3 regions of the Mesorhizobium sp. YR577 genome follow, and region 2 is predicted to be linked to each of the others. Evidence: predicted binding sites of a transcription regulator. Region 2 holds the regulator's gene; each other region holds the start of a gene.

Region 1 (4,228 bases), on a different contig from region 2:
TTGTCGCGTGCCGGGCCGGTCAGTTGCTCGTCGGCAAGCAGGATGACGCGTGGACGCAGCGCGTCGTCGGTCGACACCAGTGTGCCGATCGGCGCACCGATCCAGCGCAGCGTGCCGTCGGAACCAAGCGCCAGATCGCCATTGGCGCAGGCCGAGAAGCGATCCGCGCGCGTTTCGAACTCGACGCCGAGCGCCTTTTGCGCTGCCGCCTTGATGGCCTTGCCATCCTCACCGGCCGCGCTCTGGTCGGCGGTGAAACGGAACCCCTGCAATTCCCCGACATGGTGGCCTTCGACGAGGACCGTTCCGGTTGGGCTTATTTCGGCTTCAAGCATTGTATTTTCTCTAAGGCGGCGCATGAGGACGGAAGTCCTGCGGTCTACGAAGCGTTTCGTCAACCGTTCATGCAGCGCATCCGACAATCTGTCTTCGATTTCCCGCGTCTTTTCCTGCCAATGTGCCGGATCGGCAAGCCAGCCAGGCCGATTGGAAACATAGGTCCACGTCCGTATTTGGGCGATGCGGTGTGAAAGCGTGTCGATATCGCCCTCGGTCGAGTCGGCGCGGCGCACCTGTTCGGCCATGTAATTTTCGTCGACATGGCCGCGATCGGCGATATCGACGAAGATCGAGGAAATGAGGTCGGCATGCTGCGCCGGCGCGATGCGGCGATAGTCCGGCAGCGCGCAGACCTCCCACAGCAACGCGACGCGGTCGCGGCTTGTCGCCAGCGCGCGGATGTCGGCATCCTTCGACAATTGCTCCAGCGCCTGCGCATCGACCGCTGGCAAGGCCCGCGTCAACCCTTCGACTGGCGCTGTCGTCTCGATCGAACGCTTCAGCGCGTCGAGGCTGGAAAAATCGAACTGCGACGTGCGCCACTGCAGCACTTTCACCGGGTCGAACTCATGCCCTTCGATCTTCTCGATCAGCTCGTCTGAAAGCGGATCGACCTGGCCGGTGACGCCGAAAGTGCCGTCGCGCAGATGCCGCCCGGCACGGCCGGCGATCTGGCCGAGTTCGGCAGCGGTGAGATCGCGAAACTGGAAACCGTCGAATTTGCGGTTCTGGGCGAAGGCGACATGGTCGACATCGAGATTGAGGCCCATGCCGATGGCGTCGGTTGCGATGAGGTAATCGACGTCGCCGGACTGGTAGAGCGCCACCTGCGCATTGCGGGTGCGCGGCGAGAGCGCTCCGAGCACGACGGCAGCACCCCCACGCTGGCGCCGGATCAGCTCGGCAATGGCATAGACCTCGTCGGCCGAAAAGGCGACGATGGCCGAGCGCCGGGGAAGACGCGTCAGCTTCTTGGAACCGGCATAGGCGAGATGCGACAGGCGCGGGCGGGTGACCACGGAAACGCCGCGCAGCAGCCGCTCCAGAATGCCGCGCATGGTGGCCGCGCCCAAAAGCAGCGTCTCCTGCCGGCCCCTGAGATGCAGGATGCGGTCGGTGAAGATGTGGCCGCGCTCGAGATCGCCGGCAAGCTGCACCTCGTCTATGGCGACGAAGGCGGCATTGGTCTCGCGCGGCATCGCCTCGACTGTGCAGACCGAATATTTGGCGCCGGGCGGCAGGATCTTTTCCTCGCCGGTGACGAGCGCCACCTTGGCAGCACCGACCTTGTCGCAGACGCGGCCATAGACCTCGCGCGCCAAAAGCCTGAGCGGCAGGCCGATGATGCCGCTTTCATGCGCCACCATGCGCTCGATCGCCAGATGCGTCTTGCCGGTGTTGGTCGGCCCGAGCACGGCCGTCACGTCGCGGCCGGAAAGCACGAGCGGGTCATTCTGTTTGGGATGAATGTTCATCGGCGGCGGTGGCGGCCTTTCTGGCGCGGTTTGTCGCGAAAGACCCGACTGGCCGGCTATCGCGGCAATTTCCGGGCAAGCACGTTCGTTTCGACAGATAGGCACTTGGGCGCGGAAACGAAAGCCTGAATTTTCGCGAAAATTAAGAGGTGGAACGAGTCTGGAACGAATCGGCTACGAATCGCTGACTCCAGCAGATTCAGCTTTTGTTCACCCCCACATGTAGCCTGAGTCACGGTGAATCTCACCACATGCTGAATCGCTGAAATTCGACAGGCTCGGGATTCGTCCCTCGGCATTAACCTTTCGCCGGCTGGATGGCGCCAGAAACGTTTAACAGATTGAATTTATTATATTTTATAGAATTTCACATCGAGAACATCCGACCTCGCGTGTCCCGAAATTAACGTTCCGGTCAAACCCGGAACGAATCAGCGACGAATCACTGATTTAGCTGGATTCACGGTTTGTTCGACGCAACATGTGGGACTTGACAGCGATTCAGCATCCACATGCAGGAGCGCGTATTCACCTGACTACGCCTTTTTCGCTACTGTTGTTAACCTTTGCCCGGCGCAGCACTTGCCCGGCCGAAGGCGCGACTCGCGCCTTAAGGCTTTCGTAAAGATGCTTAAGCGGAAATGACCACGGAGAGCCCCGTGGCGAGCATTTCCGTTAACGTTCCGCTCAAAGGAAGAACGAAGCAGCGACGAATCGCTGATGGCGGTCGTTTCCCGGTTTGTTCACCACAGCATATGGTGAGGCTTGTCCGGCGAGGCACAATTATCCCCTGCCGGCGTCGCTCCGGCATGCCGACCGGGCGGCAGGAATTAACCAAAATGCCCCGTTCCGGCACAGCTTTGCAAACGCAAAGGCTGACCCGACGTAAATAGCTGTGACAATCGTTGAAGTGGCAGGCCCCACCGCATGTCTCGCCATTGCGTTGTGCCCGATTTCGTGAATCTTCTAGGTCATTGGTACTAGGAGGGTATTACCATGTCCAAACGTCTCTTCGCCGAGTTCCTCGGTACTTTCTGGCTTGTCTTCGGCGGTTGCGGCAGCGCCGTTCTTGCCGCCGCTTTCCCCCAATTCGGTATTGGTTTTCTTGGCGTTGCGTTTGCGTTCGGCCTGACGGTCCTCACCATGGCTTATGCCGTGGGCGGGATTTCCGGCGGCCACTTCAATCCGGCCGTATCCGTCGGCCTCACCGTGGCCGGGCGTCTTCCGGCCAAGGATCTCGTCCCCTATGTCATCGCCCAGGTCATCGGCGCCATCGTCGCCTCGGCGATCCTGTACTTCATCGCCAGCGGCAAGGCGGATTTCTCGCTTTCCGGCGGCTTTGCATCGAACGGCTATGGCGAGCATTCGCCGGGCGGTTATTCGATGGGTGCAGCACTCGTCGCTGAAATCGTGCTGACCTTCATGTTCCTGATGATCATCCTTGGCGTCACGACGAAACGCGTTCCGGCCGGCTTCGCGCCGATCGCCATCGGCCTGGCGCTGACCCTGATCCACCTGATCTCGATCCCGGTGACCAACACCTCGGTCAACCCGGCACGCTCCACCGGCCCGGCACTGTTCGTCGGCGGCTGGGCGCTACAGCAGCTCTGGCTGTTCTGGGTCGCCCCGATCGTCGGCGCCATCCTCGCCGGCATCGCCCACAAGTCGTTGTTCGGCGACGAGTGATTTTTGCGGCAGATCAAACGGAAACGGCGCCCTCGGGCGCCGTTTTCTTTTTTGCCAACATCAACGGTCGTCAGCCGTGCCTCTGGCAACGTGGCAGCCACCCAACCTCACACAAAATACTGCCCGCCATTGGCGGTAATCGTCGAGCCGGTGATGAAGCCGGCATCGTCGGATGACAGGAACACCACGCAGCGCGCGATCTCGACGGCCTCGCCGAGCCTGCCGACAGGGATCTGCGCGATGATGGACTCGCGCACCTTTTCCGGCACCGCCATGACCATGTCTGTCGCGATATAGCCGGGGCAGATGGCGTTGACGGTGATGCCGGCGCGCGCGCCTTCCTGCGCCAGCGCCTTGGTAAAGCCGATATCGCCGGCCTTGGCCGCCGAATAATTCGCCTGCGCGAACTGGCCCTTCTGGCCGTTGATCGAGGAAATGGTGATGACGCGGCCGAACTTGCGCTCGCGCATGCCGTTCCACAGCGGATGCGTCATGTTAAAGACGCCGTTGAGATTGGTTTCCATGACCTCGCGCCACTGGTCGCGCGTCATCTTGTGGAAAGGTGCGTCGCGGGTGATGCCGGCATTGTTGACCAGAACATCGACCGGCCCGAGATCGGCCTCGACCTGTTTTATCCCGGCCTCGCAGGCGTCGTAGTCGGCAACCGACCATTTGTAGGTCTTGATGCCGGTGTCGGCGGTGAATTTGTGCGCTGCTTCGTCATTGCC
Region 2 (4,228 bases):
GCAGCGGCAACGCGTGCGCTGCTGACTGGCAAGGCCGCGCAAGCGGTAAATGGCTAGGCCATGAGCGGCAAACCCGCCCTCACCCATCTCGGCGTCGAAGGCCAGGCGCATATGGTCGATGTCGGCGAAAAGGCTGAAACAGAGCGCACGGCGATCGCCGAGGGCTTTGTCACCATGTTGCCCGAAACGCTGAAACTGATCCGCGAGGGCAACGCCAAGAAGGGCGATGTTCTTGGCACTGCGCGCATCGCCGGCATCATGGCGGCCAAGCGGGCACATGAGCTGATCCCGCTCTGCCACCCGCTGCTCCTAACCAAGGTTTCGGTCGACATCGAAGCTGACGATTCCCTGCCCGGCCTGCGCGTGACCGCACTTGCCCGCGTCACCGGCAAGACCGGTGTCGAAATGGAAGCGCTGACGGCGGCTTCCGTCGCCTGCCTGACCATCTACGACATGGCCAAGGCCGTCGATCGCGGCATGGTCATTTCCGGCATCAGGCTGGTCCAGAAGACCGGCGGCAAATCCGGCGACTACCGGGTGGACGCATAGATGGCACTCCTTCCGGTCGCCGAGGCCCTACAGCGACTGCTAGATGGCGCCGGTCCCGGCAACGCGGAATCCGTAGCGTTGGCCGAGGCTGCCGAGCGCGTGCTGGCCGAACCTGTACGAGCGCTGCGCACGCAACCGCCGTTCGACGCATCGGCCATGGATGGATATGCGGTGCGCAGTGCTGACGTCGCCAATGTCCCGGCAACGCTGCACGTTATCGGCGAAGCTCCGGCTGGGCGGCGCTTTGCCGGCAAAGTAGAGCCGGGTCAGGCCGTCCGCATCTTCACGGGAGCGCCGATGCCGGATGGTGTCGATACCATCGTCATTCAGGAGAACACCCGAAAGCTCGATGGCAGAACCGTAGAGGTCACCGAAACGGTGGATGCCGGTCGCCACATAAGGCGCCGGGGCCTCGATTTTTCCACAGGCGACCTGCTGCTGGACAAAGGCAGGGTCCTGGACGCGGGTGCGCTTTCGCTTGCAGCCTCGGCCAACCACCCTCGCCTTCCCGTCGTGAAAAAGCCGCTGCTGGCGATCATCGCCACCGGCGACGAGCTTTTGCCGCCGGGCAGCGAACCAGGCCCCGACCAGATCATCGCCTCGAACAGCTTCGGCGTGGCAGCGATCGCCGAATCGGTTGGCGCAAGGGTGCTCGACCTCGGCATCGCGCCCGATCGCAAGGAGGCCATCGCGGCGCTGATCAAGCGAGCCATGGAGGCCGGCGCAGACGTGATCGTGACTCTGGGCGGCGCATCCGTCGGCGATCACGACTTCATCCACGACGTTTTGACCAGCGAAGGCGTAAAGCTCGATTTCTGGAAGATCGCTATGCGGCCCGGCAAGCCGCTGATGTTCGGCCGACTCGGGCACACCCGCTGCATCGGCTTGCCCGGAAATCCGGTGGCGAGTCTTGTCTGCTCGCATCTGTTCCTGAAGCCGCTGCTGTCGCGACTTGGCGGGCGGCACCATGTGTCTGATATCCATGAGGCTTTCCTCGGCGCAGCAATGCAGGCCAACGATCTGCGCCAGGATTATGTGCGCGCCGTTCTTCGAGACGACGATGCCGGGCTCGTAGCGACGCCGTTCGAGATCCAGGATTCCTCAATGCTGAGGACATTCACCGAGGCCAATGCGTTGATCATCCGCGAACCTTTTGCGCCGGCGGCCGAGGCTGGTGCGCCATGCACCGTCCTGAGGATTCGCTAGGTCAGGCCTATCGATCGGCACATATCCGATCGACTGGTTCCAATATCGGCGCGTTCGCGTATTGTTTCCAGTACCTTAAGATATTCATTAAAATTTAAACGGTTGCAGAACACAAATGGAACAGATAGTGTTTGTTCTGGTTTTGTTTTTGGTTTGATTCTTCGGGGGTGGCCATGCTGACGCGCAAGCAACACGAGCTTCTAATGTTCATCCACGAGAGGATGAAAGAAGCGGGAATCCCGCCTTCCTTCGATGAAATGAAGGAAGCGCTCGATCTGGCATCGAAATCCGGCATCCACAGGTTGATCACTGCTCTTGAAGAGCGCGGGTTCATTCGCCGGCTACCGAATCGCGCTCGCGCACTCGAAGTTCTCCGCCTGCCCGACTCCATGGCCCCCGGGCTGGCACCGCAGCGCGCGAAATTCTCGCCGAGCGTCATCGAGGGCAGCCTAGGTCGACGCCCCCCGGAACCTGCGCGCGGCCCTGTAGCCGGGAATGATGATGTCGGCTCCGCCGTTTCGATCCCCGTAATGGGCCGGATCGCTGCCGGTGTGCCGATCGAAGCCATCCAGCACAAGACGCATTCAATCTCCGTGCCGCCGGAGATGATCATGGGCGGCGAGCACTATGCGCTTGAAGTCAAAGGCGATTCGATGATCGAGGCCGGTATTTTTGACGGCGACACGGTGATCATCCGCAATGCCAATACGGCAAACCCCGGCGAAATCGTCGTTGCGCTGGTAGATGAAGAGGAAGCCACGCTCAAGCGCTTCCGCCGCAAGGGCGCTTCCATTGCGCTGGAAGCCGCCAATCCAGCCTATGAAACGCGGATTTTCGGACCTGACCGTGTGAAGGTCCAGGGCAAGCTGGTGGGATTGATCCGGCGTTATTGACGACACGCGGCAGCGCCTGACTATGGTTTGGCGCTTCGCGAATTTGAGTATCTCGACTTTTTTAACTGATTGTTCGCCGGCTTACTTTCTCTCCGCTGATAAGGCGGCAGTCCTCTCGCCTCTCGAGAAAATGCTCGTTGTGTATGCCAGGGGCGGTATGGTTGTGTCAGCGCGAAACGAATTTCGGCACGACGATCCGAAATGTCGCCATAGAGATAGACGGCGGCGCTGCCGAACTTGGCCAGTTCGCGCTTGGTGACAACCAGCGGGACGGCGTCTTCGCAGACATCCTCGGCAGTCGCGTCGTCGATCACGATGAGGCTGGCATAGTCGCACGCGCGTCGCGCGGAACGCCAATCGGCAGCGTGAGCGATGATTGCGCCCGATCTGTGCGTCGCCAGACACAGACCGTTATGGCAATCGAAACCAGCAGCGAGCGAGTTCACCGGCTTTTCGCGAGATTGTCCCGACGAAACGGCCGTATCGCTTGATGCAAGGTCGGCCGCTTCAATTTCCGCGGAATCATCGAAGGACGCGTCGGTTGGTGAATTACGGCGCCCAGCCCGGCTCGACCTTTTCTTGCCGGCATCATTGATCGTATCGACCGGCTTGATCAGATATTCCGACAACAGCGCCCGCTTCCAGTTTTCGATGGTGAATTCGTTCGGCCGCGCGCGGTTGACTGCGAGATTTTCATCATCGACCGGTACGGCCACCAGTCTCGCATCTTCCGAGACGAGAATGTCTGGCGCTCGCACATCTGCCAGAAGCAGCATTCCTGCGAGCGCGAAAGGCACTGCGAGCAACCGCAGCCACGTCGAGGCCATCGTCGCAATCACCAGCGCGACGGTGAGCAATACCAGGGATCGCCCCGAAACCAGCCCGACGGCGTCGATGGGCGAGCGATCCGATATCCATTGTGAGATGACGATCATCGCCGTCAGCCCTTTGCCCATAACGTAGAAGAACGGGCCATCCAGGCCGAGCGGCATCGCCAATGAACCGGCGACAGCAAAAGGCATGACGAGGATCGATACGGCGGGCATGACGCCGAGATTGGCGAGCAGGCTGAGCGGCGAAACCCTTTGAAAATGATAGGCGCCGAATGCGGTCGTCGCGAGACCGGCGATGATCGAGGTCATGGCGAGTGCACCGACCGAGCCGATCGTGCGCTTGGTCAAACCGGCAATCAGTGACGCATTGCCCGGAGGAACAAAAGGCTTTGACCTTTGCGAACGCCTCTCCGCCCACAAGGCATAAGCGCCGACCAGAGCAGCCGTTGCCGCGAAAGACATCTGGAAGCTCGGGCCGATAACCTCATGCGGCGAAATTACAATGACGACGATGGCCGCGATCGCCAGATTGCGCATGGTCAGCGCACCGCGGTCGAACAGCAGCGCAGTCAGCATGATCGCGAGCATGATGAAGCTGCGTTGGGCCGCGACCTCGCCACCGGAGATGAAAAGATAGGAGGCAATCGCGACCAAAGCAGCGGCGGCGGCATATTTCTTGACCGGCCAGCGCGACGAAAAGCCGGGAAACAATGCGAATACCGCGCGCAATGAGCCCATCACGGTGCC
Region 3 (4,228 bases), on a different contig from region 2:
TAGCCCCGCGCCTGAACGGGCACGACCCGGGCGCCAAGGCTGGTGGCGATGAGCTGCGAACCGTCGGTGCTGCCATTGTCGGCTATGAGAACTTCGCCAGAGACGCCGGCTTGCTGCAAAAAGTGCTGCGCCTTGCCGATGCAGGTCGCAAGCGTTTCAGCCTCGTTGAGGCAGGGCATGAGAATGGTCAGTTCGATCTGATCTTCAGAGACTGCCCGGATTGGCGTGACTGCGTTCATGACCACCCTCGACAAGCGTGCTCTTCGGCACGTCTGCCAGCTTCTTAGCCGAGAATGATTGGCGTCCTGTTAACGCGGTCATGACATTCCGAGACATTTGCGTGAGGTGAAGTCTGGGCACCCCGGCGGATGCAAGGTCGCCATTGGCAGATGCCGGGCAAAGCTATACATCCTCTCGACGATAAAAGCCCGCAGCGCCGGAGAAGCCTTCATGCCGCTCAACATCGCCGTCCAGATGGACCACATCTCCACCGTCAACATTGCCGGCGACACCAGTTTCGCGCTCTCGCTCGAGGCGCAACGGCGCGGGCACAAGCTGTTCCATTATACGCCTGACCGGCTGTCGATGATCGGCGGCAAGGTGTTCGCGCGGCTGGAAACGCTCGAGGTGCGCGACGAGAAGGGCAACCATTTCACGCTCGGCGAGCCCGTGCGCACCGATCTCTCGGAAATGGACGTGGTGCTGCTGCGGCAGGACCCACCCTTCGACATGAACTACATCACCACCACGCATATACTGGAGCGCATTCACCCGAAGACGCTGGTGGTCAACGACCCGGCCTGGGTGCGCAATAGCCCGGAAAAGATCTTCGTCACCGAGTTTCCCGACCTGATGCCGGAAACGCTGATCACCAAGGATCCTCTGGAGGTGGCGGCCTTCCGCAAGGAGTTCGGCGACATCATCGTCAAGCCGCTTTACGGCAATGGCGGCGCGGGCATCTTCCATATGCTTGAGGCAGACCGCAACCTCGCCTCGCTGCTGGAAATGTTCGGCCAGATGTTCCGCGAACCCTTCATCGTCCAGCGCTATCTCAAGGATGTGCGCAAGGGCGACAAGCGCATCATCCTGATCGACGGCGAGCCCGTCGGCGCCATCAACCGCGTGCCTGCCGAGCACGATTCCCGCTCCAACATGCATGTCGGCGGCCGCGCCGAAAAGACGGAACTGACCGAACGCGAGCGTGAAATCTGCGCGCGCATCGGCCCCTCGCTCAAGGAACGCGGTTTCATCCTCGTCGGCATCGACGTGATCGGCAACTACATGACCGAGATCAACGTGACTTCACCGACCGGCGTGCGCGAGGTCAAGAAATTCGGCGGGGCCGACATCGCCGCGCTGTTCTGGGATGCGGTGGAAGCGAAGCGCTGAGGCGCAGCGCCCAACAAACGCCATGGAATGTTCCAGCGTTGCAACCGGCATCAACCCGGTTGCAATCTGGACGGCAATTTTGTTCCCGTCTTGTTCTTGATTTGCTCTACAATCTATGCTTGTCTGGCCTGGGGTTATCACTGGGTTGGACATCTCGCTGATGTCCGGCGGCACGTCGGGGGACGGCATGGTATCGCGCGTACGCACGGTTGCATTTCAGGGCATCGAGGCGGTTCCCGTCGACGTGCAGGTGATGGTCGCGCCCGGTAAAGTCGGCATGCATATCGTCGGCCTTGGCGACAAGGCAGTGGCCGAGAGCCGCGAGCGGGTGCAGGCGGCGCTTCACGCATCCGGTCTGTCGATGCCGTCCAAGAAGGTCACCGTTAATCTCGCACCGGCAGACCTGCCGAAGGAAGGCAGCCACTACGACCTGCCGATCGCGCTCGGCCTGATGGCGGCACTTGGCGCCGTGCCGGGCGATGCTCTTTCCGGCTATGTCGTGCTTGGCGAATTGTCGCTCGACGGCACGATCGCCGCAGTGTCCGGCGCGCTGCCGGCAGCTATGGCCGCCAATGCCGAAGGCAAGGGCCTGATCTGTCCGGCGGCGTCCGGACCGGAAGCGGCATGGGCAGGCTCGGAGATCGACATACTGGCGCCGCGAAGCCTGATCGGCATTGCCAACCATTTCCGCGGCACGCAGGTTCTGTCGCGGCCGGAGGCAAGCATCCACGCACCAGCTTCGGACCTGCCGGATCTTGCCGATATCAAGGGGCAGGAGAGCGCCAAGCGCGCGCTGGAGGTGGCCGCTGCCGGCGGTCACAATCTGATGATGGTCGGGCCGCCCGGATCGGGAAAATCCATGCTCGCCCAGCGCCTGCCCTCCATTCTGCCGCCGCTGGCGCCCAAGGAACTGCTCGAAGTCTCGATGATCGCCTCGGTTGCCGGCGAGCTCGCCGGCGGCAGGCTGACCGACCGGCGGCCCTTTCGCGCACCGCATCATTCGGCATCGATGGCGGCGATGGTCGGTGGCGGCCTTCGCGTGCGTCCGGGAGAGGTTTCCCTCGCCCACAATGGCGTTCTGTTCCTCGACGAATTTCCGGAGTTCTCGCCTCAGACGCTCGACGCGCTGCGCCAGCCGCTCGAAACCGGCGAGTGCATGATCGCGCGCGCTAATCACCGCGTCACCTATCCGGCGCGCATCCAGCTGATCGCGGCGATGAACCCGTGCCGCTGCGGCATGGCCGGCGAGCCCGGTTACCGCTGCGCGCGCGGTCCGCGCTGCCAGTCGGACTATCAGGCGCGGATTTCGGGACCGTTGCTGGACCGCATAGACCTGCGCATCGAGGTGCCGGCGGTTTCGGCGAGCGATCTGATCCGGCCCGGTGCCGCAGAAAAGAGCGCCGTGGTGGCGGCACGCGTGTCGGCCGCCCGCGCCATTCAGCGGGACCGTTTCGAGCGCATCGGCGCATCGGCGTCGCTCACCAATGCGCATTGCGCAACCGCGCTCATCGAAGAGATCGCCAAGCCTGATGCCGCCGGGCTGTCGCTGTTGCATGATGCGAGCGAAAAGCTCGGCTTTTCGGCGCGCGCCTATCACCGCGTGCTGAAAGTGGCGCGCACTTTGGCCGATCTCGACGGCAGCGAAACCGTCGGCCGCATTCATCTCGCGGAGGCTATTTCCTACAGGATGACTGGTGAGCGGCTCGCACAGGCAGCCGCGTGAAGGAGACGGTGCCTGCTGCGAAAAGCACGGCAGGATATAACGTACCTACTGAACCGCGCCGACGAGCGGTGCCTGGCCTTCGCGGATCGTGACCCAATGGCCGGTGTGATCGCTGGCCTGACGCTTGAGGAAGCGATAGCCGGTTTCGTCCCACTGGCGCACGGCATCCGTCAGATTGTCGAGGATGAAGTCGCCCTTGTCGGTTCGCACGGTCAAAACGGCATGGCCTTCGCCATCCGGCTTGCGTACGACGGTTATCAGCAGGTTGGATACCGACAGACCCTTGTGGATCAGCTGCCGGCGCTTTTCGAGCACATAGTCTTCGCAATCGCCGACGCCGTTGTCGGGATAGGCCCAGACCTCGTCCTTGCCGTAGATATCGAAATCGTTCATCGGCGTGACGGCACGGTTGACCTCGAGGTTGACGGCAACAAGCGTCTTCCAGAGAGATCCGGTGACATGTTCCGGAACCGAGTTGCGCGAGCGTATGGAACATTCAGAGGGATTGATCTTGCAGAATTCGTAGTGACCGATCGGCTGCGAGGTCAGGCCACCCGTGACCATCGGCGACGACGCGAGAGCAGGCGAGATCGACCACGCAGTCGCCGTCAAGCCGATCATCAATGCCACGCGCCTGGATGCGCGCCATGCTTTCGGTGAGGAGTTCATTGCCCCGGTCCCGTTCGCCCTGTTTGTTAACAAAACGTTAAGGTCCGTGATGGGTCAATGTCAATTACAGCGAAGGGATGATTGACTTCATGGTTACCGACGAGGCCGGACAGCGACGATTTTGCAACAGAAGGCCCGGCCCTCAGGCAAATTGGTGGATCGGTCTACACGTATAGGTCGAGCGCAGGGTATCGGAACCCACAAGCATCCCTGTCCTGATCAAAAGGACAGGGTGTTATCCGCGTCCTACACTCAACGGCGGTCAGGACTTGCCGGAGCGCACCAGTCGCGGCTTCTGCTGCACGCGGCTTTGCCGGCCATAGCTGTTGATGAAATCGGCAATGCGCGGCACGATCTCCGACCGGAAGCGCGAACCGTTGAACACGCCATAGTGACCGACGGCCGGCTGCATGTAGTGCGCGCGCATCTCGTCAGGGATGTTGACAC

The links. The regulator LexA, encoded in region 2, represses DNA repair genes until DNA is damaged. The targets are predictions, from matches to a motif close to TGTTCNNNNTGTGTTCNG.
Region 1: BM413_RS01105 (helicase-related protein) is a predicted target of LexA. The motif match lies at 1,965-1,982, and genes of this name have one in related genera.
Region 3: BM413_RS18170 (YifB family Mg chelatase-like AAA ATPase) is a predicted target of LexA. The motif match lies at 1,470-1,487, and genes of this name have one in related genera.

What each region holds. Positions count from the first base shown of each region.
Region 1 covers NZ_FPBI01000001.1:223,642-227,869, reverse strand. Annotated here, with positions in the region: gene BM413_RS01105 (helicase-related protein) at 1-1,814, opposite strand, end outside; gene aqpZ (aquaporin Z) at 2,811-3,500, shown strand; gene phbB (acetoacetyl-CoA reductase) at 3,608-4,228, opposite strand, start outside.
Region 2 covers NZ_FPBI01000015.1:169,108-173,335, reverse strand. Annotated here, with positions in the region: gene trpC (indole-3-glycerol phosphate synthase TrpC) at 1-57, shown strand, start outside; gene moaC (cyclic pyranopterin monophosphate synthase MoaC) at 61-549, shown strand; gene glp (molybdopterin molybdotransferase MoeA) at 550-1,755, shown strand; gene lexA (transcriptional repressor LexA) at 1,929-2,648, shown strand; gene BM413_RS21810 (ComEC/Rec2 family competence protein) at 2,669-4,228, opposite strand, start outside.
Region 3 covers NZ_FPBI01000012.1:10,772-14,999, forward strand. Annotated here, with positions in the region: gene BM413_RS18160 (glycosyltransferase family 2 protein) at 1-239, opposite strand, end outside; gene gshB (glutathione synthase) at 451-1,389, shown strand; gene BM413_RS18170 (YifB family Mg chelatase-like AAA ATPase) at 1,577-3,112, shown strand; gene BM413_RS18175 (transglutaminase-like cysteine peptidase) at 3,158-3,733, opposite strand; gene BM413_RS18180 (polyhydroxyalkanoate depolymerase) at 4,044-4,228, opposite strand, start outside.